One region of the Streptomyces sp. NPDC048419 genome, then DNA from elsewhere that is predicted to be linked to it. Evidence: riboswitches for the same ligand, from Rfam matches in the RefSeq annotation. Region 1 holds a riboswitch; each other region holds the start of a gene.
The links. Region 1 has a riboswitch for cyclic di-AMP ahead of ACGFYN_RS22005 (C40 family peptidase). Riboswitches for the same ligand answer to the same signal wherever they lie in the genome.
Positions count from the first base shown of each region.

Region 2: it holds a riboswitch for cyclic di-AMP, as region 1 does, so the genes downstream of both, ACGFYN_RS33625 (NlpC/P60 family protein) here and ACGFYN_RS22005 (C40 family peptidase) in region 1, are expected to answer to the same signal.
Region 3: it holds a riboswitch for cyclic di-AMP, as region 1 does, so the genes downstream of both, ACGFYN_RS29695 (peptidoglycan DD-metalloendopeptidase family protein) here and ACGFYN_RS22005 (C40 family peptidase) in region 1, are expected to answer to the same signal.

Region 1 is NZ_JBICXT010000010.1:139,394-148,907, reverse strand. Features, by position in the region: gene pqqE (pyrroloquinoline quinone biosynthesis protein PqqE) at 1-542, shown strand, start outside; gene bioD (dethiobiotin synthase) at 563-1,279, opposite strand; gene ACGFYN_RS22040 (adenosylmethionine--8-amino-7-oxononanoate transaminase) at 1,282-2,562, opposite strand; gene bioB (biotin synthase BioB) at 2,555-3,751, opposite strand; gene ACGFYN_RS22030 (8-amino-7-oxononanoate synthase) at 3,899-5,026, shown strand; gene ACGFYN_RS22025 (DUF397 domain-containing protein) at 5,068-5,295, opposite strand; gene ACGFYN_RS22020 (helix-turn-helix domain-containing protein) at 5,305-6,165, opposite strand; gene ACGFYN_RS22015 (ATP-binding protein) at 6,379-6,837, shown strand; gene ACGFYN_RS22010 (DUF6328 family protein) at 6,858-7,346, opposite strand; gene ACGFYN_RS22005 (C40 family peptidase) at 7,429-7,902, opposite strand; cyclic di-AMP (ydaO/yuaA leader) riboswitch at 7,906-8,117, opposite strand; gene ACGFYN_RS22000 (hypothetical protein) at 8,456-8,764, opposite strand; gene ACGFYN_RS21995 (ATP-dependent Clp protease proteolytic subunit) at 8,771-9,406, opposite strand.
Region 2 is NZ_JBICXT010000020.1:37,254-46,767, reverse strand. Features, by position in the region: partial or broken gene ACGFYN_RS33655 (glutamine synthetase beta-grasp domain-containing protein) at 1-670, shown strand, start outside; gene ACGFYN_RS33650 (TIGR03943 family putative permease subunit) at 730-1,458, opposite strand; gene ACGFYN_RS33645 (permease) at 1,455-2,495, opposite strand; gene ACGFYN_RS33640 (hypothetical protein) at 2,543-3,382, opposite strand; gene ACGFYN_RS33635 (LysR family transcriptional regulator substrate-binding protein) at 3,455-4,216, opposite strand; gene ACGFYN_RS33630 (DUF5997 family protein) at 4,275-4,679, shown strand; cyclic di-AMP (ydaO/yuaA leader) riboswitch at 4,870-5,042, shown strand; gene ACGFYN_RS33625 (NlpC/P60 family protein) at 5,051-6,694, shown strand; gene ACGFYN_RS33620 (LuxR C-terminal-related transcriptional regulator) at 6,879-7,628, shown strand; gene ACGFYN_RS33615 (DinB family protein) at 7,590-8,180, opposite strand; gene ACGFYN_RS33610 (VOC family protein) at 8,345-8,782, shown strand; gene ACGFYN_RS33605 (helix-turn-helix transcriptional regulator) at 8,788-9,514, opposite strand, start outside.
Region 3 is NZ_JBICXT010000016.1:71,094-80,607, forward strand. Features, by position in the region: gene ACGFYN_RS29670 (aspartate aminotransferase family protein) at 1-1,166, shown strand, start outside; partial or broken gene ACGFYN_RS29675 (helix-turn-helix domain-containing protein) at 1,248-1,894, shown strand; gene ACGFYN_RS29680 (DUF6126 family protein) at 1,891-2,016, shown strand; gene ACGFYN_RS29685 (tyrosine-protein phosphatase) at 2,079-2,876, opposite strand; gene ACGFYN_RS29690 (alpha-galactosidase) at 3,048-5,126, shown strand; cyclic di-AMP (ydaO/yuaA leader) riboswitch at 5,404-5,588, shown strand; gene ACGFYN_RS29695 (peptidoglycan DD-metalloendopeptidase family protein) at 5,593-6,528, shown strand; gene ACGFYN_RS29700 (SGNH/GDSL hydrolase family protein) at 6,798-7,583, shown strand; gene ACGFYN_RS29705 (TetR/AcrR family transcriptional regulator) at 7,634-8,254, opposite strand; gene ACGFYN_RS29710 (hypothetical protein) at 8,300-8,590, opposite strand; gene ACGFYN_RS29715 (APC family permease) at 8,722-9,514, shown strand, end outside.

The DNA.
Region 1 (9,514 bases):
TCAACCGCGCCGCGTTGCTGCCCACACGGGACCAACTCGCCCGCGCACAGGCAGCCGTGGAGCGATGGCGCGAGCGGCTCGCCCCGGACGGCCCCGCCCTGGTCTGGGTCGTCCCCGACTACTTCGACGGCGTGGCCAAGCCGTGCATGGGCGGTTGGGGGGCCGTCTCGCTCACCGTCACCCCGGACGGCACCGTCCTGCCCTGTCCGGCCGCGGCCACCCTGCCGGACCTGGACCCGCCGAACGTCCGAGACCACCCGCTGACGTGGATCTGGGACCACTCCAGGGCCTTCACCCGCTATCGCGGAACCGACTGGATGCCCGACCCCTGCCGCGGCTGCTCCCGCCGCGAGGAGGACTTCGGCGGCTGCCGCTGCCAGTCCTACGCGCTCACGGGCGACCCCACCCGCACGGACCCGGCATGCCATCTGTCCCCGGACCACGCCCTGATCCAAGCCCTGACGGAGGAGAACGCGGACGGCAGGCCGCCGATCGTGCGCAGGGCACCGACCCGCCCGGAGACGGTCGGACACGCCCCCTGACCGGAACGCTCTCGCCGTGGTCAGGGCGCCTCGCGCACCTGAAACGCCTCCGCGTCCCAGACCCCGTCCAGCCGCGGAGCCAGCCAACTCCGGGCAGCCGTGCGGAAGTCCGCGGGCTCCAAGGCCGCCGCTCCCGCGGGCAGCGCGCCCAGCAACGGTGCGTCCGTGACGTCCGGGAGGTCTGCCAGGTTGCAACGGGAGGCCAGATCGGGGGAGGTGGGCCAGCTGCCGATCACCATGCCCAGCAGGTCGAGCTTGCGGGCCCGTAGTTCGCGTGCCGTCAGCTCCGACGTGTTCAGGGTGCCGAGACCTGGCGACGTGACCACCAGTACCGGGGCGTGCAGCAGCGCGGCCGCGTCCGCCAGGGTGCCGCCCGCCGGGTCGAAGCGGACCAGCAGACCGCCCGCTCCCTCCACCAGGACCAGGTCGTGCTCGGTGGCCAGCTTGGCGGCGGCCTCGGCGACGTCCTGCGGATGCACCGGGGTCATCCCGGCGCGCCGCGAGGCCGTCCCCGGCGCCAACGGCTCGGGGTAGCGGGCGAGTTCGGCCGTAGTGACGGCGCCCGCGAGGCGCGCGACCTCGGCGGCGTCGCCCGGCTCGTCCGGCCGTACACCGGTCTGCGCGGCCTTCAGGACGGCCACCGTCCGGCCGGCCGCGAGCGCGGTGGCCGCGAGCGCCGCGGTCGCGATCGTCTTGCCGACCTCGGTGCCCGTACCCGTGATCATCAGGATCGGCATGTTCATCCTTCCCGTGCCGCCGCGCACACGGCGCGCGCGATCCGTGCCAGGTCCGCGTCCCCGGTGACGTACGGCGGCATCGTGTAGATCAGGTCGCGGAAAGGGCGCAGCCACACGCCCTCGCGAACGGCCGCCTCCGTCGCGGCCTTCATGTCGACCTCGTGGTCCAGCTGGACGACGCCGATGGCGCCCAGGACGCGTACGTCCCGCACGCCCGGGAGATCGAGCGCCGGTGCCAGCCCGGCCCGCAGCCCCGCCTCGATCCGTTTGACCTCGCCCAGCCAGTCCTGGCCCAGCAGCAGCTCGATCGAGGCGCAGGCGACGGACGCGGCGAGCGGGTTGCCCATGAAGGTCGGGCCGTGGGCCAGGACCGGCACCTCGCCCCGCGAGATGCCGTCGGCCACCTTCGGCGTGCACAGCGTCGCCGCCATCGTCAGGTAGCCACCGGTCAGCGCCTTGCCCACGCACATCACGTCCGGCGTCACGGCCGCGTGCCCGGCCGCGAACAGCGAGCCCGTACGGCCGAATCCGGTCGCGATCTCGTCGAACACCAGCAGCACGTCATGCGCGTCGCACGCCTCGCGCAGCACCCGCAGGTAGGCGGGGGAGTGGAACCGCATCCCGCCGGCGCCCTGAACCACCGGTTCCACGATCACCGCGGCGAGTTCGTGGGCGTGCTCGGCGACGGCCGAGCGCAGCTGCTGCGCGTACGCCTCCTCGTACTCGGCCGGAGGCGCGTCCACGAACACCTGCCGGGGCAGCACCCCGGACCACAGTTCGTGCATCCCGCCCTCGGGGTCGCACACCGACATGGGCTGCCAGGTGTCGCCGTGGTAGCCGCCGCGCCAGGTCAGCAGCCGCTGCTTGCCGGGGCGGCCCAGTGAACGCCAGTACTGCAGGCACATCTTGACCGCGACCTCGACCGACACCGAACCGGAGTCGGCGAGGAAGACATGCTCCAGGCCGTCGGGCGACATGTCGACAAGGAGCTTCGCGAGCCGGACGGCGGGCTCGTGCGTGAGCCCGCCGAACATGACATGGCTCATCCGTCCCAGCTGTTCGCGCGCGGCCTCGTTGAGCACCGGATGGTTGTAGCCGTGGATCGCCGACCACCAGGACGACATCCCGTCGACCAGCTCGCCCGAGCCGTCCGCCATCCGCAGCCGCACCCCGCTCGCCGACTCCACGACGAGCGGTTCGGCCCGGCCGGGCATGGGGCCGTAGGGATGCCACACATGCCGCCGGTCCAGCTCCAGCAGTTCGGGGACGGGCAGGTCAGGCATTGGGCGCGAGGTCCGTTCCGGCACCGCGGCGGCGGACGGCGACCAGGTCGGAGCGCAGCTCGCCCGCCGCGGGCGCGCCGGCGGCCGTACCGCACACGCCGCCGCCCTCGTGGGACCCGCACCCGGCGTCCTCGTGGGACCCGCAGCCGGCACCGGCGTGCGAACCGCACCCGCCGCCCGCCGTGGCCCGGTGCTCCGGCAGCGTCACCTGGCCGGCGCCCTCCACCTCGAACCCGGCGTCCGCGATCATCTCCAGGTCGGTCTGGCCGGCCTGGCCCTCGCTGGTGAGGTAGTCGCCGAGGAAGATCGAGTTGGCCAGGTGCAGGGCGAGCGGCTGCATGGTGCGCAGATGCACCTCGCGGCCGCCCGCGATGCGCACCTCGACGTCCGGGCACACGAACCGCACCATCGCCAGGATCCGCAGGCAGCGCTGCGGGGTGAGGTGCCACTCCGTGGCCAGCGGGGTGCCCTCCATCGGGATCAGGAAGTTCACCGGTACCGAGTCCGGGTCCAGCTCGCGCAGCGAGAAGACGACGTCCACCAGGTCCTCGTCGCTCTCGCCCATGCCGGCGATCAGACCCGAGCAGGCGGACAGCCCGGCCGCGTGCGCCTTGGACACCGTGTCCACCCGGTCGGCGTACGTGTGCGTGGTCGTGATGTCCGCGTACGTCGACTCGGACGTGTTCAGGTTGTGGTTGTAGGCGTCCGCGCCCGCCTCACGCAGCCGCTCGGCCTGGCCGTCGGAGAGGAGACCGAGACAGGCGCACACCTCGACGCCCTCGTTCTCGTCCTTGATCGCCTTGATCGTGCCGGCGACCCGGTCGATGTCCCGGTCGGTCGGACCGCGCCCGGACGCCACCAGGCACACCCGCTTGGCGCCGCCGGCCAGTCCGGCGGCGGCGGCCTGCGAGGCCTGTTCGGGCTTGAGCCAGGTGTACTTGAGGATGTCGGCCTTGGAACCCAGCCGCTGGGAGCAGTACGAGCAGTCCTCGGGACACAGGCCCGACTTGAGGTTGACGAGATAGTTGAGTTTCACCCGTCGGCCGAACCACTGCCGGCGCACCTTCCCGGCCGCGGCCACCACATCGAGCACGTCGTCGTCGGAAGTGGCGAGAACGGCCAGAGCTTCCTCGCGGGTCGGCAGCTCGCGCCGAAGCCCCTTGTCCACCAGCGTGTTCAGCAGGTCCATGAGAGCCGATCCTGTCCTACCGACCCGCTTCGGGCCAAGGAGAGAAGGAACAACAGAGTCACTTCGTCGTGTGTGTATTGCCACATCATGGGGTGGCGCCGGTCCGGCTAGTGTCTGTCCACTGCCTACAAAAGCCCCGGAGGAGTCATGGCGTTCGGCTGGATCGACGAACAGGCGGAGCAGCGCCGTCGCGCCGGACTCGTACGGACCCTGCGGCCGCGTCCGGCCGGCTCCCCGCTGCTCGATCTGGCGAGCAACGACTACCTGGGTCTCGCCCGCCATCCCGAGGTCGTCGAGGGCGCGGCCGGGGCGGCGCGGACCTGGGGCGGCGGCGCGACCGGCTCCCGGCTCGTCACCGGTACGACCGAGCTCCACACGGAGCTTGAGCGCGAGCTGGCCGACTTCTGCGGCTTCGAGGCGGCCCTGGTCTTCTCCTCGGGTTACGCGGCCAACCTCGCCGCGGTCGCCACGCTGGCCCCGCACGGTTCGCTGATCGTCTCCGACGCGGGCAACCACGCGTCCCTGATCGACGGCTGCCGGCTGGCCCGGGGCGCCAAGCAGGTCGTCGGGCACGCCGACCCGGAGGCCGTGCGCAAGGCGCTGCGGACGTACGAGGGCCCGGCCGTCGTGGTGTCGGACACCGTCTTCTCGGTCGACGGCGACGCCGCCCCGCTGGCCGAACTGGCCGCCGCCTGCCGTGAGCGCGGCGCGGGACTGCTGGTCGACGACGCCCACGGCCTCGGCGTCCTGGGCGAGGGCGGCCGCGGTGCCGCCGACGCCGCGGGACTCGCCGGCGCCGACGACCTCGTCGTCACGGTCACGCTGTCGAAGTCGCTCGGCAGCCAGGGCGGAGCCGTCCTCGGTCCGGCCAAGGTGATCGACCATCTGGTCAACGCGGCCCGTACGTTCATCTTCGACACGGGACTCGCGCCCGCCGCGGCGGGCGCGGCCCTCGCGGCCCTCCGGCTGCTGCGCCGCGAGCCGGAGCGGGCGGCACGGGCGCGCACGGTGGCCGCCGAGCTGCACGCACAACTGAGCGCCGCGGGTCACGAGGCGGTACGCCCGGACGCCGCGGTGGTCTCGGTACGCGCGCCCTCCCCGGAACAGGCCGTGCAGTGGGCGGCCGACTGCGGTACGGCAGGCCTCGCCGTGGGGTGCTTCCGTCCTCCTTCCGTGCCCGACGGCATCTCACGGCTGAGGCTCACCGCCCGTGCTGACCTCTCCGAGGCTGAGATCGAACGCGCTGTCCTGGTGATCGGCGAGACGCGACCATGAGTCGGCGTGACACGGTCGTGTGCCGCGCGATGCAGGACTGATCAGGACACGAGTGCGGCCGTGAAGTCCGTCCAGCTCTCGGGGGAGAAGAGCAGGGCGGGACCGCCGGGGTCCTTGGAGTCGCGCACGGCGAGCAGCCCGGCCAGGGGCCCGGAGCACGGACGCGCCGTTTCGACGCAGTTGTTGGCTCCGGTGCTGTAGCTGCTGCGCAGCCACCGCACACCGTGCAGATCGGTACTGGAAGGTACGTGCCGAGGCATTGCGGACATGGTGCCTCCTTACGCGCCGTCACCTATCGCGGCGATGTAATCCAACGAGTCCTCGGGCGAAAGGGCGTGGAACTGGAGGTCGTTGAAGGCCTCGCTGTAAGCCCGGAGGTCTTCTTTCCGTTCGAGGTAGAGGCTACTCGTCAAGTGGTCGAGAACAACCACGTCCAGATCAGAAGTGCTCGAAAATGAGAAGATTACGAAAGGCCCGGTGACGCCGACGTGCGCGCCGGCGCCGAACGGCAGTACCTGCAACCGCACTTGGGGAAGGTGCGCCGAATCCAGGAGTCTCCGCAGCTGACGCGCCATGACGTCGGGGCCGCCGACCTCCCGGCGCAGCACCGCCTCGTCCAGCACCGCGGTCAGTCTCAGCGGCGGGTCGGAGCGCAGCACGTCCTGCCGGGCCAGTCGCACTTCGACCAGGGCGTCGAGCCGCTCGTCGTCCAGTCCGCCGACCGCCGCGCGGGTCACCGCACGTGCGTACTCGGGCGTTTGGAGCAGACCGGGCACGACGGACGTCTCCAGGGTGCTCATCGCGCTCGCCTGGGACTCGAGGCTGATGAAGTCGCGGTAGGTGGGCGGCAGCACCCCGCGGTAGGCGTGCCACCAGTGATGCCGACCGCCGCTCTCGTCGGGCCCCGCCAACATCAGCAGTAACTCCCGCAGTTGGGCGTCGGCGACGCCGTAGACGTCGAGAAGTAACCGCACATCGGCCGGTTTCACCCCGCTGGCGCCCGTCTCGATCCGACTCACCTTCGACTGGTGCCAGCCCGCGAGCCGGGCCGCCTCACCGCTCGTGAGGCCCGCACTCGCGCGCAACTCACGCAGTTCGGCGCCCAGCTTCCGGCGACGCACCGCGGGACCGTGCTGCATGAGCTACTCCTTACTCCTTCCGGGCCACCCAAATACGGTCTCCCGTCGCAGAGTTCACCGCATCGAGCGACAGATATATGCATATCTTGGTGGATCGCCACCCGTGACAGGCGCAGTAATGGCACTCTGGCGACGAAGCACCAGTCCGGGACCGTACTCGAACCATCCGCTCCGTGTCGGACTCCGGCCCCGTGGGAAAGGGACGACCGCGCCATGGCAGACCATCTGGAAGCATCCGTCACTCTGCCGAGCGAACCCGCCTCGGTCTCCGCGGCCCGCGGCTACGTCGTCGACACGCTGGCGGAGTGGGGGCTTCCAGCGAGCAGCGACACCGCCGAGACCGTCCGGCTCATCGTCTCCGAACTTGCCACCAACGCCGTACAGCACACCTTCGGGCAGTCACCCACCTTCACGGTGGACATCGAGCTCCACCGTGACGAGGAACTGCGCATCGGCGTCACGGACTCCCACCCCCGCTTCCCGAAGCGCCTGCCCGCCGCCGTCCAGCAGGACAACGGCCGGGGCATGGTGATCATCCGCTGGCTGGCCGCCGAGTGTGGCGGAAGACTGCGGGTGCGGCCCACCAGGGAGGGCGGCAAGACGGTCTCCATCGAACTGCCCTGGACCGCCCCGGCGGAGCCCGTGACGGCAGCCGGGCAGCAGGAGCCGTAGCCGAGCGGCGGCCGGTGGCCCTAGTCGGACGCGGCCGCACGGCGCACCAGCCGGGGCAGCAGGCCCCACAGTCCGAGGCACACGCAGAGGGTTGCCGTACCCGCGGCCGCACCGGCGGCCCGGCTGTGCGTGGTCACGTCGACCACCAGCAGCACGGAGCCGGTGAAGGCGAACATCAGCACCCCCATGCCGACCGTGGCCAGCCGCGACGAGACCTGCACGATGTGCGGCTTGGCGCCCCGCCGGAAGAGCGAGCGGTGCAGCGCGGCGGGCGCGGTGAACAGCGCGGCCGCGAGGACCGTGAGCAGCAGCGTGACGACGTACGTGGCGCGCTGGAGCGAGTCGAGCGACGGGAAGCGCTGGGTGAAGGCCAGGCTCAGCAGGAAGGCGAAGAGGATCTGCACTCCGGTCTGGACGACACGCAGCTCCTGCAGCAGCTCGACGAAGTTGCGGTCGGCGCGCTCGAGCGGCGTCTCGTTGCGCGCGGTGCAGCGACGGTGCTCGGACATGGCATACGGGTATCCAGCCAAGCCCGGGTCAGGCCCCGCGGGGGCGACGGCAGGTCAGGTCGCCGCCGCCCCCGCGGGAGAGTCAGCTGACCCGGCCGTACCAGACGCTCCTCGTCCAGATCTTCTGCAGCTTCACGACGTCGCCCGTCTTGGGGGCGTGCCAGATCTTCCCCTTCCCGGCGTAGATGCCCACGTGGTAGACGCTGGAGCCCGAGTGGAAGAACACGAGGTCTCCGGCCTTGCGGCTCTTCGCGGAGATGTGGTGGGTCCGGTTGTACTGCTGGGCAGCCGTGCGGGGCAGCTTCTTGCCCGCCTTCTTGAACGAGTACAGCGTGAGCCCGGAGCAGTCGAACCTGCGCGGCCCTATGGCTCCCCACCTGTACGGGGAACCCTTTTTCGAGGCCGCGATCTGAAGTGCCTTCGTCGCCGGCGTGGCGGCCGCGGCGTCGGAGGCGACACCCGGGACCACGATGGAGCCGCCCACTGCGGCGATGGTGAGAGCCGAGGCGGTGCCGGCCCGGACCATGAGCGACGGGACACGATTGAGCGCAGTCATGCGCAACCCTTCGTCAGCCGCCTGTGAAGGATGACCTGTCGGATTCGGGCTGGCGAAGTTGCCCGGCCGCTGACGCGGCTTCACCCCAAGGGCTGCTCGACCCGGCCATGGCATGACCGTTCCGGCGACCCGTTGTGCTTGGGTCCTCCACTCCTGCCGATCCACTCCTGTCGACCAGTCATCCGGGCGGCGGCAGGACTCGGCGTCCGCCCGGATCGCCCCGCCGCTGCGGCGGGGGCTTGTCGTCAGACAGGGATCTTCGTCTATCGATGTCCGAAAATCCCAATGGAACCGGGGATTTGTGTTGTTACTCACCACTCGCCCGTTCGGGTGGACACCCCTGTGTTCGAACGGGCGTTGAGGACCCGGACGAGCCCCGGACCAGCACCGGACTGCTCCATTCCGCCCTGAGTCCACGCGTGTTGCGCAACTGGAACCGTCGAAAAATTGGAGGTCCGTCTACGCCAAAAGGCGGTACCTCATTTGGTCCGTTTAAGGGCGGGTCCGGACACCTCGCCGCCGGAGCGGGGTCTCCGGACCGTCCGAGGCCGCGTCAACTGTCGGGGTGCGGGGGCACGGTGACCCGGGCGCTGCGCCGCTCTCCGTCAAGGACCCGCAGTGCGCGCCCCAGCGTCGGCGCGTGCAGTTCGGTCTCGCCGCGCTGGTGCATCAGCGCCAGGGCGTCGCGCAGCTCGACCGCCTTGCCCACCAGCGCCTGCGCGGCCCGCAGCCCGCGGTAGGTGTCCTGGTCGTACGCCGGGTTGATGCGACCGAGCAGGTCGACCGCGTCGAGGTAACGGTCGATCAACTCCCCCTCGGCGCGCGTGAGGGCGGGCAGCGGAGGCAGTTCGGGTGGGAGCACCGGCGCTCACCGCCCGGTGGGCGGCGCGAGGGTGGCGTTGCGGCTGGTGACGATGCGGTCCACCAGCCCGTACTCCAGCGCCCCTTGGGCGTCCAGGATGTGGTCGCGCTCGATGTCGGCGCTCACCTGCTCATGGCTGCGCCCGGTGTGCCGGACCAGCATCTCCTCGAGCCGGGCCCGGGTCCGCAGCATCTCGTCCGCCTGGATGGCGAGATCGCTGGCCTGGCCCTGCACCGGTTCGTACAGCGCCGGCTGATGGATCACCACACGTGCGCCCGGCAGGGCGAGCCGCTTGCCCGGTGTGCCGGCCGCCAGCAGCACCGCCGCCGACGAACCCGCCTGGCCCATGCAGATCGTCTCCACCTCGCAGCCGACGAACTGCATGGTGTCGTAGATCGCCGACATGGCCGTGAAGGAGCCGCCGGGGGAGTTGATGTACAGCGAGATGTCCCGGTCCGGGTCCTGGTACTCGAGGTGCATGAACTGCGCCATCACGTCGTTCGCCGACGTGTCGTCGATCTGCGTGCCGAGGAAGACGATCCGCTCCTCCAGCAGCTTCGAGTACGGATCCATCGTCTTCTGCCCGGCGCTGGTGCGCTCGGTGAACTCGGGCAGGACGTAGCGGGCGGACGGTCGGGTCATGGCATACCCCTCCTCGCGGCAGAGCGGTCTCTCGCTGAGCGGTCTCTCGCTGAGCGGTGTCTCGCGGAGCTGTCTCTGTAAAAAATGTACAGGACGTACATGACGTTA
Region 2 (9,514 bases), on a different contig from region 1:
GCACGGCCCGACTCGACTCGTTCCGCAAGGACACGACGCCGATCGTGAACTTCTTCATCCACGCCCCGGTGACCGGCGAACTCATCAAGTGCGGCATCCTCGTCGAGAAGCGGCACCACGAGGTCGGCACCGCGGGCCAGGCGGCCGAGATCAGCTACCGCTTCAACACGCTGCTGCACGCCGCCGACGACCTGCAGCTCTACAAGTACATCGTCAAGAACGTCGCCTGGCGCGACGGCAGGACCGCGGCCTTCGTGCCCAGGCCGATCTTCGGCGACAACGGCTCCGGCATGCACGCCCACCAGTCCCTGGGGCAGGCCGGCAACCCACCCTTCTACGACGAGGAGGGCTACGCCGGGCTGTCGGAGTCCGCCCGCCACAACATCGGCGGCCTGCTCAAGCACGCGCCGTCCCTGCCGGCGTTCGCCAATCCGACGGTGAACTCCTACCACCGCCTGGTCCCCGGCTTCGAGACGCCGGTCAACCTCGTCCACTCGCAGCGCAACCGCTCCGCCTGCGTCCGCATCCCGATCACGAGTACCTCCTCCAGGGCGACGTCTTCACCTCCGACCTGATCGCCACCTGGATCGACCTCAAGCGCACCCACGAGATCGCAGCGCTGCAACTACCGCCGCATCCGGATGAGTTCGAGTTGTATTTCGAGGTGTGACGGCGGCTTGCACCGGGCCGGTGCCGGCCGCGCGCCCGCGTTCTGCGGCGACGCCCTCGTCAGGACGGTGTGAGCGGGAGGTCGTCCGTGTAGGCGTTGATCGGTGGGGCGATGTGGTCGGTGTGATGGACGTCCAGGGCCGCCGGGGCCGACTTGGTGCCGAGGGCGCCGGCGGGGTGCCAGGTTCCGCTGACGGCCAGCCAGGTGTTGGCGGGTGGGGCGGGGGTGCCGTACATGCGGACCTTGACCGACTGGGAGTCGGCCGCGCAGCAGGTGAAGATGATCCGGGTCAGATACCAGCCGCCGCCCTGACCGGCCGGGGTGACGAAGCCGGTCATCTGGATGCTGCGGCTTCTGATCGCCTGTTTCGGGTCCTGCTGGACCCGGGCGGTGAAGTCCGAGAGGGTCATCGGCAGGGGGCTGGTCGCGGGCAGCGGGTCGAAGTGCTGCTCCTTCTTCACGGCCTTGTCGTGCGTGCGTGCGGCCGTGTAGGCGCCGAGGGCGGGCGGGGCGTAGAAGAGCAGGCTCAGCACCGGCAGGAAGAGCAGCCAGGCGACGCGGGGGACGGCGGAGTGGTCGTGGCCGTGTGCGTGGCCGTGGTCCTCGGGTGCCGTGCGGTCCAGGATCGCTCCCGCCAGGCCCAGCAGCACGAGCAGTGCGCCGGAGGCGATCAGGATGGGGCGTTGGCCCTCCTTGACGTAGCGCAGGCAGAGGTCGGTGAAGAGGGAGGCGTGCAGCAGGCCGAGGCCGGTCAGGACCAGCAGCGCGACCTGGAGGTGGCGTTTCACAGCAGCGCGCCTCCGATCAGGGCGCTGGCGGTGATGGCCACGAGGGTGGTCGCGGTGGAGAAGCGGAGCGCGAAGCCCCGCCCGAACGTGCCCGCCTGAAGGGCGATCAGCTTCAGGTCGACCATCGGGCCGACCACCATGAAGGCCAGCCGCGCGGTGGGCGAGAACCCGGTGAGCGAGGCGGCGACGAAGGCGTCGGCCTCCGAGCAGACGGCGAGCAGGACGGCGAGCCCGGCCAGGAAGAGCACCGACAGCCAGGGCGAGCCGGAGAAGGTGTCGAGGACGGAGCGCGGCACGGCGACGTTGAACGTGGCCGCCGCCATGGCGCCCAGCACCAGGAACCCGCCGGCCTGCAGGAAGTCGTGGCGGAAGCCGAGGCGGAACTCGCTCCAGCGGCTGTCGCCCGCCTGGTGGCCCGTGTGCCGGACGGTCTGCCGTAGCCACTCCTCGCGCCCCAGCCAGAGCCACAGCCAGCCCATCGCGGCGGCCGTGAGCAGGGACGCGACCAGGCGGGCGGCGACCATGGCGGGGTTGCCCGGGAAGGCGACCGCCGTGGCGGTCAGCACGATCGGGTTGATCGCGGGCGCGGACAGCAGGAACGCGAAGGCCGCGGCCGGCGTGACACCGCGCCGGATCAGGCTGTTCGCGACCGGCACGGAGGCGCACTCGCAGCCGGGCAGTACGGCCCCCGCGACGCCGGCCACCGGGACGGCGAGCGCGGGGCGGCGGGGCAGGATCCGGGTGAACAGGTCGGCCGGCACGAAGGCGTTGATCGCCCCCGACAGGACCGTGCCGAGGAGCAGGAAGGGCAGCGCCTGGACGGTGATGGCCAGGCAGACGGTTCGCCAGGCGGCGACGGCGGGCCGGTTCAGCCAGCCGACGCCGGTGAGCACGAGGACCGCGGCCAGGCCCGCGGCCGCGACGATGCCGAGGCCGACGAGCAAGGACCGTACGGGGGCGCGGCGCTCTGGAGGGCAGGGAGGTGCGACGACCGCCGTCTCTTCCGCCACGTCAACCAGTGCATCCGTATTTTGCATATTTACTCCGGATGTCGGATTTCGTGGCGAAGATAAGCCAGATCTCCCTACTTCACGGAGCGCACACGCCGCCGAAGACCGATCAATGGACGGGACCGGGAGCGGGCTTGGCCGCGGAGGGCCAGCACGATGGCGACGCCTATCGCTATCAGGTGCTCACGGCCGGCCAGGTTGGGCACGGCGATCGACTCCCACACCATGGACCCGCTGGTGAGCGCGAAGAGGACGGGAGCGCGGCGGACGACGGCGACGTAGGTGAACAGGCCCACGACCGCGGCGGACGGCCCGGTGTCCAGCACCCGCCCGACCTCGGGCGGCAGTCCGAGGCCGCCCCACCCGGCGCCGAGCGCGATCATCACGCGCACCATGAGGGTGCCGGCCAGAGTGGTCGCGTACGAGACGACGAGCGTCCTGGTGCGGCCGAGGACGAGTTCGGCCAGCGCGAAGGCGAGGAACAGCTGTGTGATGCCCGCCCACACGGGCAGGTCGAGGGCCGGGACGTACAGGGACACCGGCGTGCGCAAGAGGGCCAGCCACAGCGGCAGGTCGGCGTTGACGCCGCCGAGGATGCGCACCGCCACCGCACCGGTGGGATGCTGCGCCAGCGCGTGGAAGAAGATCACGCCGAAGGCGGCCACGAACCCCAGTGTCAGTGCGGACAGCCCGCGTCTCATGAGCTGCCGTACCGGATCGACCACGATGCCGTACCACTCGCCGCGCAGCGTGCGCCCGACGAAGGACGCCGACCGCCACAGCGCCGCGCGCAGCCGCGCGCGCCCCCCGCGGTCGGCCGGGACGGCCGGCGGTGCGTCGGCGTGCGGCTGGTCGGCACGTACCTCGGCGGTACGCAGCTCGTCCGCGGCGCTGTCCTCGCAGCGCTCCCCCATGCGAAGCAAGACTCCCCCTGAGAGGGTGAAGGTGACCCGTGCGACACAGGGCCACGCCACCCCACCCGAGGGCTACGCCCGGCGGCGGGGCTTCCTGCGCTTGGCGCCCTTGGAGACGTCGGATTTGCCCCTGGGGTTGCGTGCCGTCGTTTTTGCGCCGGTGGAAGTGCGCCGGTCACCGGCCTTCGCGCCGGTCTTCGCCTTCGCCTCCGGCGCGTCCGCCTTGCGGCCGCGGGAGCTGTTGACCGTACGGCCGCGGACGATGCCGATGAAGTCCTCGACCAGGTCCGTGGTGGCCTCCTCGGGCCAGGCCAGGGCGACGCCGGACTGGGGGGCGTCGATCACCGGCCGGTACACGAGGTCCTTGCGGTGGTGCAGGCGCGCCAGCGACTGGGGGACGATCAGGAGACCGACACCGGCAGCGACGAGCTCGACGGCGTCCTCCGTGGAGGCGGGCCGCTCGAAGGCCTCCTCGCCCGGCGGCCGGTCCCACTCGAAGACGTCGTCCAGCGGGTGGAAGAGGACCTCCTCCTCGAGGTCGTCCAGGGTCACCTCGTCCACGGCCGTGATCAGGTGGTCCTTGGGGACGACGACGACCGTCGTCTCGGTGTAGAGGGGGATGGCGCTGAAGTACGTACGGTCCACCGGCAGCCGTACGAGTCCGGCGTCGGCGTCACCGGCGCGCAGCAGCCCGAAGGCGTCGGCGGCCGGTACGGCGAGGAGGGTCAGCGGGATCTCGGGCAGGCGTTCGTTCCAGATCCGCGCCCACTTGGCGGGCGTCGCCCCCGGGACGTACGCGAGCCGGAACGTGGGGGATGTCTGCGAGCCTGTCACGCTGCAAGGTTACCGGCCGTGGTCGGCGCCTTCGTTCCCGCTCGATACCCTTGACCACATGACGTCGCACCAGAACACCCAGACGATGAAGCCCGCGACCGCGGCGAAGAAGCTGGGTGTGTACCTCGAGGCCACCCCCGCCGAGTTCCGGGAGAGCACTGTCTCGCGGGCCGAGCTCGGCCAGTTGCAGGCCGACCCGCCCGCGTGGCTGCGCGAGCTGCGGGCGAACGGCCCCCATCCGCGTCCGGTGGTCGCGGAGAAGCTGGGCGTCTCCATCGCCGGTCTCGCCCGCGGAGGCGTCACCGAGGCGCTCACCACCGAACAGATCGACGCCCTGAAGCAGGAGCAGCCCGAGTGGCTGCAGAAGGAGCGCGCGACCCAGGTGGAGGTCCGCAAGGAGGGTGCGCGGATCAAGAAGCGCAACGCCGAGCGGGCGGCCGGGAACGAGTCGGGTCAGTCCTGACACCCGTCCGTTCGCGACGGACCGTCGCCTTCCACACCCGCTGTGTGCACGAAGCACGCATCTGACGGAACGTCACGACGAAGGTCACAAAAGCGTATCGGACATTCCGCCCTTCAACCTTCACACGAGCCGCACAAGTTGGCTAGTTTGGCGGTAGGCCACACGAGTTCCTCCGGCGCCCCGCCGGGACGTGCGGCCTCCGCCGAGTCCGGTGCGCCCTCGTGGCAGCCGGAGCCGGGGACCCAACCGAACGATGGGGTGAATCGGCCCAGCTGCCCACCAGGGCAACGGCCGTAGGGCATACCTTCCGGATCGACCGCCCGAACCCGACAGCTAACTCGGTAGGCGGAGATGGAAGGAGTACGGCTCCCATGGCGCCGGAACGATCGTCGCGCCCCGGAGGCCTCGGCCCCGGAATGCGCAACTCCGCTCTCGCGACCGCTGCGCTCACCTCGGTGGCCCTGTTCTCACAGACCGCCGACGCCGCACCGATCACAGGGGACGAGGGCCCCAGCCGCGAGGACGTCCAGCAGCGGGTGAGCAGCCTGTACGACCGGGCCGAGAGCGACACCGGTCTTCACAACATCACCCGGGCGCAGTCGGTGCCCCGGGGCCGCGCCGCCGGTGGCCGGGCCTCGGATCCCGATCTGGACAACATCGCCCGGCAGTGGTTCCGGGGGGCACGTTCGTCGCTGGGCCCGACGGTTCCGGCGATCCTGCCTACGGACCGGATGTCCGCCCAGCGCAGCGCGCCGGCCCGCCCGAAGGCGTCCGAGCGGCCCTCCGAGACGCGTGCCGCCGGAGCCGCCCGTGAGCTGGAGGCGCCCGCCCGGCCCGTGCTCGAACTGCCCGCCGCGGAGCCCCGCCGGCGTCCCGCGGCGGAGCTGACGGCCGGACCTACGGCCGCGCTGCCCGCCGTGCCGGCTCAGCGCCAGGAGACCGCGGTCCTGCCCGCGGCCCCGCAGGAGCCGAGGCAGGTGGTGCTGCGCCGCTCCAAGCAGGCCAACCAGCGCAAGATCGCGGCGGCCAGCGACCTGCTGTACCGGTACACCGCCCGGCAGACGTCCGTGGCCCCGCTGACGGCCGCCCAGCCCCAGGCCCTCCCGACCTGGCAGGACCCGGCGGAGCAGTCCCGCCGCGCCGCCGAGGAGGCGTGGCGGATGCAGCAGCCCAGCGTCCTGGACACGGGCGTACCCGCCGCCGAGGACTGGCGGATGCGGCAGCCCACCGTGCTCGACACGGGCGTACCCGCCGCCGAGGACTGGCGGATGCGGCAGCCCACCGTGCTCGACACGGGCGTACCCGCCGCCGAGGACTGGCGGATGCGGCAGCCCACCGTGCTCGACACGGGCGCGGCCATGTCCGACGAGGCGTGGCGCATACGGCTGCGGCAGCCCAGCGTCCTGGACACGGGCGTACCGGCCGCCGAGGAGTGGCGGATGCGGCAGCCCACCGTGCTCGACACGGCCATACCGGCCGCCGAGGACTGGCGGATGCGGCAGCCCTCCGTCCTGGACACCGGCATCCCGGCCGCCGTGGACTGGCGGATGGGGCAGCCCTCCGTCCTGGACACCGGCATCCCGGCCGCCGTGGACTGGCGGATGGGGCAGCCCAGCGTCCTCGACACCGGCATCCCCGCCGTCGAGACGCCCGTCGGCACCCAGGCGGACCGGGCCGTCGCCTTCGCCCGCGCGCAGATCGGCAGGCCGTGCCTGTGGGGTGCGGTGGGACCGGAGTCGTACGACAACGCGGGTCTCACCCAGGCCGCGTGGAAGGCCGCCGGGGTCGCGTTGCCGCGGAGCACGTCCGAGCAGGCGAGCACGGGCACGGTGATCCCGCTCGCCGAGAGCCGGCCCGGAGACCTGATCTTCTTCCACGACAACTTCAGCCACGTCGGCCTGTACACAGGCAACGGCATGATGATCCATGCGCCCGGCCCCGGTTCGGTCATCCGCGAGGAGTCGATCCACAACGCCGGGGAGGCGGCCATACGGATCGCCGTGCGCCCCGCGTAAAGACATGCGGCGGGCCGCCGGTCCCCCGCTCCGGCGGCCCGCACGGTGAGAGGATCTGAGATCGTCGCGGTTGCCCGTTGCAGTCTCGGGCAGCGCAGGGTGTCGCCGGTATGGGTACAACTGCGTAGACGGCGGACGAGCGGAGAGGCACGTGGGACAGGCGCGGGGTTCGGCGCACGAGCGCATGCTGACGGTGGCCGTCGCCGCGCTCAACGAACGTGATCCCGCGCGGCTTTGGCCGCTGCTGGCCAGTGCGCTGCCGGGGGTGTGCGGCGGCGAGACCCTGGTGTACAAGCTCGACGACTGGAACGAGGACGAGGGCACGGTGGGCATGCCGCCCGCTGTCGCCGCCGCGTTCGACGGGCTCGGGGAGGCCGATCTGGGCCTGCTGCGCGCGGGGTATCCGTTCTCGCACCACTACGCCGCCGGACCTGACAGGACGCCCCTCACCGCGCGCCGTAGCGCCGGTTCCGCCTGGTCGGCGAGCCCGAGTGCCCGCCTGATCCGCGACGTACTGGACGCGGACCATGTGCTGGCGATTCCGCTGCCCCGGACGACGACGCCGATCACCGGATGCATGGTCTACCGCTCCGGCGGAGACTTCACCGACGACCAGGTCCGAGCTGCCGAGCAGGTGCAGCCGCTGCTGGCGGCGGTCGAACAGCAGCGGCAGCTCCTGGAAGGCTGGCAGCGGTCGGCCGGGCCGGGCCCCGCTCGGGAACGGCCCGCGGACTGCGCCCTCACGCCCCGCGAACTGACCGTGCTGCTCCTGCTCGCCGACGCCCTGACCGCCGCCGCGATCGGCCGCCGGCTCGGCATCTCGGACCGTACGGTCCACAAGCACGTCGAGAAGATCTACCGCAAGCTCGGCACCCGGGATCGCATCAGCACCGTGCTACGGGCCCAGCGGCTCGGGCTGATCCCCACGCCGTGAGCGGTAGAGGTCCCGCAGCAGGGCGATCTCCGCGCCGTGGTGCAGGACTTCCTGGTTGACCCACCACACGATGTCGACGAACGGCTCCTCCGCGTCGCTGCCGTGCGGATAGGTGCAGTGGCCGATCGTGTCGAGCGCCGCGTCGCCGGCGCCGAGCAGCGCCTTACGCCAGGCGGTGACGGCGGCGTCGAAGGCGGCGACGGCCGCCGTCGCGTCGCCGCTGACCAGGTAGTCGTCCCGGGTGAGGCGGTGGCTGCCCGCCGTGTGGTCGGCGCGCAGGAACAGCATTTCGCTGAGGTGGCTCAGACGCCAAGCGATGGTGGTGAAGGGCGGCGGCCACGGGTGCGGGTAGGGCGCCGCGTCGCGCCCCCACTCCCCGTCGGCGCTGCCCGCCAGATGCGTCGCACACGCCCCGGGCCCGTCCACCCGCCGCCGCACCGACCAGCACTCCGGCACCGGCTCCCAGACGTACTCCTCACCGATCAGCGGCACGACTCCGGTGTCCGACCCGTCACCGCTGTCCATCAACGGCCCCGCCATACGGTGTGCCATCCGCCGGCAGGCGAAGTCGAACTGGTCCAGCAACGGCGTGAGGCGAGATGCGGTCACTGAGGCTCCCCTGGCGAACTCGGCGACGTACGGCGCCGACCGACGGGCTAGCCTGGCACGACCGGCGCGCCACCCGCCCCTCGATTACCGCTGCCAGGGAGTCGGCCATGAACCTGAAGCCGAACCGCTCCATTCCTTCGTCGACCGTGATTCCGGTCCTGATCTATCCCGACGTGCGCGCGGCGGTCGCGTGGCTCGGCGTGGCCTTCGGGTTCGCCGAGCGGGTGCGGATCGGTGAGGACCACCGCGCCCAACTCGCCTTCGGGGACGGCGCCGTGATCGTCGGGGACACCCATGGCGAACGTAGGCCCCCGCGTCCCGGCGAGGTCACGCACTCGGTGACGGTACGGGTGGACGACGTGCGCGCCCACTGCGCGCGGGCGCGGGAACACGGTGCGCGGATCGTCATGGAGCCGACCGACTTCGAGTACGGGGAGCGCCAGTACACGGCCGAGGACCTGGCCGGACATCAGTGGACGTTCTCGGAGACCCTCGCGGACGTCGCTCCGGAGCAATGGGGTGGGCAGACGGTCTCGGGCGGCTGACGCTGTCAGGCTCGGCGGGCGTAGGACGTGAGGCGGTCGGCGAGCGCGCCGACGAGGTCACGCAGTTCGTCGGGGCGCTCGATGACGAATGGCCGGTCGAGTGCGGCGAGCAACGGAGGCAGCCAGTCGAGCCGCTCCGCCCGCAGCTCGACGCGCAGCCAGCGCTCGGTGGCCTGGTCCTCGCCCGCCCGGTCCTCGCCCGCCCGGTCCTCCCCCGCCACGGGCGCGTGTTCCTCCAGGGTCGCGACGCCGGCGGGAAGGTGGGCGCGGATCTGCCCGACGGTCCCGTGGATCCGCAAGGTCACCTCGTGCCGGTACTCGGCCGTGGCGAACGCCGACAGCACGCGCTGTGCCGGATCGAGATCCGCGGGCGCTTCGAATGAGCCGGGCAGGGTCCTGGCGTCCGCGATGCGGTCGAGCCGGAAGGTTCGGTCCTCGTCGATCCGGGCGTCCTTGCCCGTGACGTACCACCGGCCCGCATGGGCGACGATTCCGTAAGGGTGCAGCGGGCGTTCGCTGAGCCGTCCGCCGCGGTCGGTGTAGCGGATCGAGACCGGCCGGCGGTGGCGTACCGCATCGGCGAGGGTGAGCAGGACATCGGCGTCCGGGGTGTCGAAATCACCGGGCCGATCCGTGAACGCGAGAGCGTCCAGGAAGGTGTCGAGCCGACGGGCGATGTGCTTGGGCAGCACCCGCCGGATCTTCGCCGCTGCCGTCTCGCTCGCCGTGCGC
Region 3 (9,514 bases), on a different contig from region 1:
ACCACCCGGTCGTCCGCAAGGCACTGCACGACGTCCTCGACGCCCAGCTCGCCGACCTCACCCGCTTCGACTGCCAGCCGCTGCCCGGGCTGCTGGCCGAGAAGCTGCTCACGCACAGCCCGCACCTGGACCGCGTCTTCTTCGGCAACAGCGGCACCGAGGCGGTGGAGACGGCGCTGAAGTTCGCCCGCTACGCCACCGGCAGGCCCCGGGTCCTGTACTGCGACCACGCATTCCACGGCCTGACCACCGGCTCCCTGTCGGTCAACGGAGAGGACGGTTTCCGCGACGGCTTCGCCCCGCTGCTGCCCGACACCGCCGTACCCCTCGGTGATCTTGACGCTCTGGCGCGGGAGTTGAAGCGGGGCGACGTCGCCGCGCTGATCGTCGAGCCGATCCAGGGCAAGGGCGTGCACGCGGCCCCGCCCGGCTATCTGCGCGCCGCCCAGGAACTCCTGCACAAGCACAAGGCGCTGCTGATCGCGGACGAGGTGCAGACGGGCCTCGGCCGGACCGGCGACTTCTACGCCTACCAGCACGAGGAGGGCGTCGAGCCGGACCTGGTGTGCGTGGCCAAGGCGCTGTCCGGCGGCTATGTCCCGGTGTCGGCCACGCTCGGCAAGGACTGGATCTTCAAGAAGGTCTACTCGTCGATGGACCGGGTCCTCGTCCACTCGGCGAGCTTCGGGGCCAACGCCCAGGCCATGGCGGCCGGCCTCGCGGTGCTGTCGGTCATGGAGGACGAGCAGATCGTCGCCAACGCGCGCGCGACCGGCGAGCAGCTGAAGTCCCGGCTGTCGGCGCTGACCGGCAAGTACGAGCTGCTCGCCGACGTCCGTGGCCGGGGCCTGATGATCGGCATCGAGTTCGGCCGGCCCAAGTCGCTCAAGCTGCGCAGCCGCTGGACGATGCTGCAGGCCGCGCGCAAGGGCCTGTTCGCTCAGATGGTCGTGGTGCCGCTGCTGCAGCGCCACCGCATTCTGACCCAGGTCTCCGGTGATCACCTTGAGGTGATCAAGCTGATCCCGCCGCTGGTCGTCGGAGAGGCCGAGGTCGACCGCTTCGTCGACGCCTTCACGGCGGTCATGGACGACGCCCACAGCGGTGGCACCCTGATGTGGGACTTCGGCAAGACACTGATGAAGCAGGCGGTGGCCAACCGGTAGCGCCGCAGCGCCGATGCTAAGGCTTTTGCCTCTGAGGCAAGAAATTTGCCGCAGAGGCAAAGCTGCGGCTGAATGGAGAGCATGAGCTCTCCCGAGACCGAGCCTGAACCCGCCCCGCCGGGCGGCGACCCGGCCGGGCCGGAGGAAGTCCTGCCTGCCGTCGCACCCCAGCTCCGCGCGCTGCGCCGCCGGGCCTCCCTCACCCTGGAAGCCGCGGCCCGCACGGCCGGGCTGTCGCCGGCCCATCTCTCCCGGCTGGAGACCGGGCAGCGCCAGCCTTCGCTGCCGGTACTGCTCGCCCTCGCCCGCATCTACGGTACGACGGTCTCGGACCTGCTGGGAGAGACGGTCGCGGAGCGGGACGCCGTCGTGCGCGCGGGCGACATGGAGCCGACCGCCGCGGGCGGCTGGACCTACTGGCAGGCCGGTGCCTCCGGCCGCGGGATGCAGGCCCTGCGCGTGCATGTGCCGCACGGCTCGCAGGGCGACATCGTGCGTGTGCACCCCGGTGAGGAGTGGCTGTACGTCCTCAAGGGGCGGTTGCGTCTGCGTCTGGGGGACGCCACCCATCTGCTGGGCCCCGGTGACAGCGCGCACTTCGATCGCTGACGCCGCACCGGATCGCCGCCCAGGATCCCGACGGCGTCGAGCTCCTGTTCGTCCACACCTTGCTGCAGAGTCCCACGGCCACGTTGTGCCTGGGCCCGATCACCGGAGACATGCCATGAGCAACAGCAACATGGAGGAGAAGTTCCCCCGCGCCCTGTGGGTGCGCCTGATCATCTACATCGCGGTGGGGCACCTCTTCGCGGCCTTCATCTACCTGCTGTTCGAGATCGGTGCGAAGTAGGGCACTACGGCGTGAGGTAGGGCGCCACAGGGGAGGGGCCCGTCCGCGAAGGGCGGCCCGGCTCAGTCCAGCAGGCGCTCGCGCAGGCTCGCGCGCAGCTCCGGAGTGAGACCGAGTCCCTGCTCCAGGTAGGTGTCGACGTCGCCCCAGGTCTGCTCGATCGTCTCGAAGGCCGCCGCCAGATACTCGGCGCGGGCCTCGAACAGGGGGCTGAGCAGCTCCATCACCTCGGGCGCGTAGCCCGCGCCGGAGGAGCTGCTGCGGTGCACCTTGTAGCGGCGGTGCTTGGCGTTGGACTCCAGGTAGTCCGTGACGATGGCCTCGCGCTCGACGCCCAGGGCGAGCAGCGTCACGGCGATGGACAGACCCGCGCGGTCCTTGCCGGCGGCGCAGTGCATCAGCGCGGGCACGCTGTCCCCGGCGAGCGAGCGCAGCACGCGTGCGTGCTCGGTGGTGCGCTCCTTGATGATCGTGCGGTAGGAGGAGATCATCCGGCCGGCGGCCTGGCCGTCGCCGAGGATGCCGCGCAGCTGCTCGATCTCTCCGTCACGGACCATCTGCCAGAACTCGGCGCCGTCGGCCGGGTCGGTCAGCGGCAGGTTCACATTGAGGACACCCGGCAGCTCGACGTCCGGGCCCTCCAGCTTCTGGTCCGCCGCGTTACGGAAGTCGAAGATCGTGTGCAGGCCCAGGGAGGACAGGAAGGCGGCGTCCTCGTCGGTCGCGTGGGCGAGGTGGCCGCTGCGGAACAGCACTCCGCGCCGCACCCGCCGTCCGTCCGTGGTCGGGAGCCCGCCGACGTCACGGAAATTGCGGACACCGGCGAGCTCGGGTTCGGTCGACGGAATCTGCTGCGTCACGGGTGCTCCTCCCACTCCACCCGAACGGCGCGACTCGTCGACGGGCGCTCAGTCGACCATACGACATGGATTCCTGAGGCAATGAGTTGTCCACAGGCGTTGCGACCAGGCCTCACCGCCCTTGATGATGTTGGCAATTGAGCGCACCTGTTCGGATGTGTGGGGGCTGGAATGCTGGAGATCGCCGACAACGGCCGTACGTGGCTCCTGAGCGGGCCGGCGAGCAGTTACGCCGTGCACCTCACCGAGGACGACGAGCTGCTGCATCTGCACTGGGGCCCGAGGATCACGCTCGCCGACGCCGAGGCCCTCGCCGTGCGCCCGCTGCCCGACTACTGGCCCTTCGAGTCCCCGCTCGACGGACGCGAGGAGTACCCGGTCGAGGGCGGCCCCCGCTTCGTGCGTCCCGCCCTGTCGGTCCGCACCGAGGAGCGGCGCGGAACGGAGTGGCACTTCGAGGCCCACGACTCCGAGCCCGGCGCCGACGGCGGGCTGCGGCTGCGCTTCCGCGACGGCGGGCTGACGATCACGCTGCACTACCGGATCCGGCACGACGTCGTGGAGCGCTGGGTGAGCCTCGGCAACGAGGGGCCCGCGCTGGAGCTGCTGCGGGCCGATGCGGCGACCTGGACCCTTCCCGAGCGTGTGGGCTGGCGGCTGTCACAGCTGCATGGGCGCTGGGCCGCCGAGTCCCGGCCGGCCGCCTCGCCCCTCACCTACGGCGAGAAGGTCGTCGGCAGCCGCCGCGGCCACACCGGGCACCAGCATCTGCCCTGGGTCGCCCTCGACACCGATGCGACCGAGGAGCACGGCGAGGTCTACGGCTGCGCGCTCGGCTGGTCCGGCTCCTGGCGGATAGCCGTGGCACAGCTGCCGGACGCGCGCGTGCAGATCACCGGCGGTGCCGGGCACGACGACTCCGGACTGCTGCGTCTGGAGTCGGGACAGTCGTACACGACACCTGTCTTCGCCGGCCTGTGGAGCGACGGCGGCTTCGGGGGTGCGAGCCGCGCCTGGCACGCCTACCAGCGCGCGTACGTGATCCCGCACGCGGACCGGGACCGGCCGGTGCTGTTCAACTCCTGGGAGGCCACGGAGTTCGACATCTCCGAGGAGCAGCAGTCCGCCCTCGCCCGGCGGGCCGCCGCGATCGGCGTCGAGCTGTTCGTCGTCGACGACGGCTGGTTCGGCAGACGCACCAGCGACCGGGCCGGACTCGGCGACTGGACGCCCAACCCCGACCGCTTCCCGAAGGGGCTGAAGCCCCTGGCGGATCATGTGCACTCCCTCGGCATGCAGTTCGGCATCTGGGTCGAGCCCGAGATGGTCAACCCGGACAGCGACCTGTACCGCGAGCACCCCGACTGGGTCCAGTTCCAAGCGGGACGAAAGAGGACGGAACTGCGCAATCAGCTCGTACTGAACCTGGCCCGCGAGGACGTCCAGGACTATCTGTGGCAGCAGCTCGACACGCTGCTCTCCAGTGCCCCGATCGACTACGTGAAGTGGGACTTCAACCGCGCCTTCACCGATGCGGGCTGGCCCGGCGAGCCCTATCCGCAGCGGCTGTGGACCGACCATGTCCACGCCCTGTACGCGCTGTTGGACCGGCTGCGCGCGGCCCACCCCGGTGTCGCCTTCGAGTCGTGCTCGGGCGGCGGCGGCCGCATCGACCTCGGGATCATGAGCCGCACGGACCAGGTGTGGACGTCCGACAACACCGACCCGCTCGACCGGCTCGCCATCCAGCACGGCTTCAGCCAGATCCACCCCGCGCGCGTGATGGCCGCCTGGGTGACCGACAGTCCCAACACCCAGCTCAACGGCCGAGTGAGCTCGCTGCGCTTCCGCTTCGTCAGCTCCATGGCCGGCGTGCTCGGCGTCGGCGGCGACCTCACCCGCTGGAGCGAGGAGGAGCTGGCCGAGGCGGGGGAGTGGGTCGCCCTCTACAAGGAGATCCGCCCTCTGGTGCAGCACGGCGACCTGTACCGGCTGCGGCCGCCGACGGGCGGGCTGAGCGCGGTGCAGTACGTGCGCGGGGACGAGGCGGTCGTCCTCGCCTGGCTCCAGGCGCAGAGCTACGGCGAGCCCGTGCCCGCGCTGCGGCTGAAGGGTCTCGACCCGGCAGCCTCGTACGAATGCCCTGAAACGGGCGAAATCCATAGAGGTGCCGTACTTCTGCATCACGGATTGCGCACCGGCCTGCGAGGCGATCTCGACGCGGCGGTCTTCCGGCTGCGCCGCATGTGAGCGTTGTGTCCGTATTGGGGCATTGGTGTAACTCGCTCCGGAATAAGGCCTCCTGGCGGGAAGGCGCGTGAGGAGCGTCATATCCGTGACCGAACGTGGTCCGTCATGTTCACGTAATTCACGTGCTTCACAAGGGAATTCGACGGGAAGACGCTCCCGTAATCCACGCAGGGTCACCACTATTTCCCATTAAGGATCAACAGAAACGCTTTCACAGGGAACCGTCACTTGTCCCTTTGCGTCTTCGTCGCTTACGTTCGCCACCGATCCGGACGGACGCCCAATCCTGCCGCTGCCCGGTGCCCGCACAACTCACCCGTGAACGGCAGGAACGGGGGACCCACAGGTATGACCGCCTGTTCCGGTTCCCGGAACGGCTTGGGGTAAAGCCGCGTCAAACGCGCGGCCGGGCATCTCCAGTCCGCACCCGACAGCTCACCTCGTAGGCGCCGGAGAGGAATTCGTCATGCCCGCGAAGGGTAAGCACCGCCGTCCGAAGTCCCTGCGCTTCACCCGCACCATCGCCGTAGCCGGAACCGGTGGCGCCGCGCTCGCGCTCCCGCTGATGGGTGCCACCGGCGCCCACGCCGCCACTGCGGACTCCGTTTCCCAGTCGGTTTCGCAAAAGGCCGTCCAGTCCCTTCCGGGTGCCGAGAAGAAGGCCACCGAGAAGAAGAGTGCCGTGAATCACAACGGCGTTCGGACCTATTCGGTACGGTCCGGCGACTATCTCTCGAAGATCGCCGATGAGCAGCACGTGGCCGGTGGCTGGAAGAAGGTCTACTCGGACAACCGCCAGGCCGTCGGCGACGACCCGTCGCTGATCCACCCGGGCCTGAAGCTCACGCTCGGCAAGAAGGCCGCTCCGGACGCCACCAAGTCCTCGGCCGCCCCGAAGGCCTCGGCCAAGAAGCCAGCCGTCAAGAAGTCGGCCGTCAAGAAGTCGACGGTGAAGAAGACCACCGCGACGCAGGCCTCCGAGACCACCGGCAGCGGCTTCACCCTCCCGGTGAACAGCTCCGCCATCGGCACCGGCTACAAGGTGGCCGGCAGCATGTGGTCCAGCGGCTACCACACCGGCGTCGACTTCGTCGTCCCGACCGGCACCACCGTCAAGGCGGTCGGCACCGGCACGGTCGTCTCCGCCGGCTGGGGCGGTGCGTACGGCAACCAGGTCATCATCAAGCTGGCCGACGGCCACTACGCGCAGTACGGCCACCTGTCCCAGATATCCGTCTCGGCCGGCCAGGCCGTGACCGCGGGACAGCAGCTCGGCCTCTCCGGCGCGACCGGCAACGTGACCGGCCCGCACCTGCACTTCGAGATCCGCACCACGCCGAACTACGGCTCCGACGTGGACCCGGTCTCCTACCTCCGCTCGAAGGGCGTCACCGTCGGCTGACCCCCCGGCGGCAACCTGCCTGACACGCCACCGAAGGCCGGACCCTCGATCCCCGGGTCCGGCCTTCGGTATGTCCGCGCACAGGTGCGGCAGTTGAGACGGCAACAGCGCCGGCCAGGTGGTTATTCCGAGCTTGGCGAACACTTTAGAAGTGTCTTATCTCACCGCCCGTCAAGCCCTTCTGACGCTTTCTTACGGTCGCGTAGGTCACATTCGAAGGTGGATCATCGGTCGATGTGGCAGACGATTCGAAGAGTGACAGCAGAGCAGTGATCGGGTCGTACGTTGCGGTGGGGGACAGCTTCACCGAGGGCGTCGGCGACCCCGGCCCCGACGGGGCGTTCGTCGGCTGGGCCGACCGTTTCGCGGTGCTCCTCGCGGACCGCCGACCCGAGGGCGACTTCGGCTACACGAACCTGGCGGTGCGCGGGAAACTGCTCGACCAGATCGTGGCGGACCAGGTGCCCCAGGCGATCGCCCTGAAGCCGGAACTGATCTCCTTCTGCGCGGGCGGCAACGACATCATCCGGCCCGGCACCGACCCCGACGAGGTCGCCGAGCGCTTCGAGCGGGCCGTCGTCCGGCTCACCGACGTCGCCGGCACCGTCATGGTGACGACCGGGTTCGACACCCGGGGCGTCCCCGTGCTCAAGCACCTGCGCGGCAAGATCGCCACCTACAACGGCCATGTCCGGGCCATCGCGGACCGCTACGGCTGTCCGGTGCTCGACCTGTGGTCCCTCAAGACCGTGCAGGATCGCCGGGCCTGGGACGGCGACCGGCTCCACCTCTCGCCCGAGGGGCACACGCGCGTGGCGCTGCGGGCCGGGCAGGTCCTCGGCCTTCAGGTGCCGGCCGACCCGGACCAGCCCTGGCCGCCGCTCCCGCACCGCGGCGCCCTGGAGATCCGCCGGGACGACGTGCACTGGGCGCGCGAGTACCTGGTGCCCTGGATCGGCCGCCGGCTGCGCGGCGAGTCCTCCGGGGACCACGTCACGGCCAAGGGGACGCTGTCGCCGAACGACATCAAGATGCGGATCTCCAAGGTGGCTTGAGGCCGCGGAGGCCGACCAGGGTGACCTGAGCCCCCGCCCCGGGCGGGGGCTCAGCGCTCGGAGGCCGTCAACGCCTTCCGCTCCAGGCCCAGTTCGCGCGCCAGGGCCTCGTCCACCCACTCCTGCGCCCGCGCGCGGGAGATCGCACCGGCGTACGACGTCATCTGCACGGCGAGCCCGTCGAGCAGGGCCGTCAGGCGCAGGGCCGCGCCGTGCGGGTCCGGGCAGCGGAACTCGTCGGCGGCCACGCCCTCGGCGATCACCTCGGCGAGCGCCGCCTTCCACTGCTTGTCGAGATCGCGCGTGACGTCCTGCAGCGCTGTCTCGCGCAGCGCCGCCGCCCAGCCCTCGATCCACAGCCGCCAGCCCTTGGCCTGGCCCGTCGGCGCGTACCAGCGCACCGCCGAGCGCAGTCGCCGCAGGGCCGTCGTACGGCGGCCGAGCAGCTTGCGCAGATGGGCGAGGTCGTCCTCGGCCGCGAACGTGAACGCGGCGGCGACCAGCTTCTCCTTCGTCGAGAAGTGGTACAGCACCAGGGCGTTGCTCACGCCGAGAGCGGAGGCCACGTCGGCGATCCTGACCGCCGCCACGCCCCGCGCCTCGATCTGCTCGATGGCTGCCCGCAGCAGTTCCTCACGCCGCTCGGCCACGCTCAACCGCACTCTCGCCACGCGGTCACCCTATTCCGTTGCCGCGTGCGGTGCCGGGCCAGGCCGTCACTTGGCGAGTTCCACCGGGTACAGATCGGTCCGTGCGACCGCCGCGTCGCGCTCGGCGGCCAGCGCGGTGCGGCGTGCGTCGGCCATGTAGCCGTCGTAGCCGGCCTGCGAGGCGAACTCGATGAGCTGGATCTCGTCCGGCCGGCCGTCGGCCCCGTCGGCCCGGGCGCGCTGCACCAGCCGGCCGTCGTGCTCGCCCAGCAGGGCCAGCACCCTGTCCTCGTAGGCGGCCAGAGCCTTTGCGGCACCCGGCCGCGACCACAGCAGAACGCACAGTTGAACGGTCATGACGCCCGACCCTACCGACGCCGGGCGCCGCCGCCCCAGACGACCTCTTGACACCCCCGCGCGGCCGGGGCCACACTCCCGCACTACTGACTGCTCATTCAGTCAGTAGTCGTCGTGAGTAGGAGTCCGCCGTGACCCAGACACCGACCACATCCGGCCCCCGGCAGGGCCCCGAGAGTCCGGACCTCTCCGCGGGCTGGGGTGAGCAGCGCACCCTGCTCCGCAAGGATCTGCGCCGCCTCGACGTCCTGTTCTTCCTCATCTGCACGCTCGTCGGCCTCGACACCATCGGCTCGGTCGCCGCCCAGGGCCCGCAGGGTCTGACCTGGATGGCGATCCTGGCGGTCGCCTTCTTCCTGCCGTACGGACTGCTGGTCGCCGAACTGGGCGCCGCCTTCCCCGTCCAGGGCGGCCCCTACGTGTGGACCAGGCTCGCCTTCGGCCGGCTCACCGCGGGCGTCAACCAGTTCCTGTACTGGATCTCCAACCCGGTCTGGGTGGGCGGCAGTCTGTGCATCATCGCGCTGACGACCTGGGAGGAGTTCTTCACCCCGCTGCCCGGCGGCTGGAAGTACGCGGCCGGCCTCGCCTTCATCTGGGGCGGCGCGCTCGCGGTGGTGCAGTCGGTGCGGATCGGCAAGTGGGTGCCGATCGCCGGCGCCGTCGCCCGCATCGTGCTGCTCGGCTTCTTCCTCGTCTCGGTGGTGATCTACGCGGCCCGCAACGGCGTCCACGCCCTGCCCGCCGGCGAATTCACGCCCACCTACGCCGGCTTCGTCGCCCTCGTCCCCGTCCTGATCTTCAACTACGTCGGCTTCGAACTGCCCAGCTCGGCCGCCGAGGAGATGCGCAACCCGCGCCGCGACATCCCGCTGGCCATCTTCCGCTCCGGCCTGGCCTCCCTGCTCCTGTACGGCGGCCCGA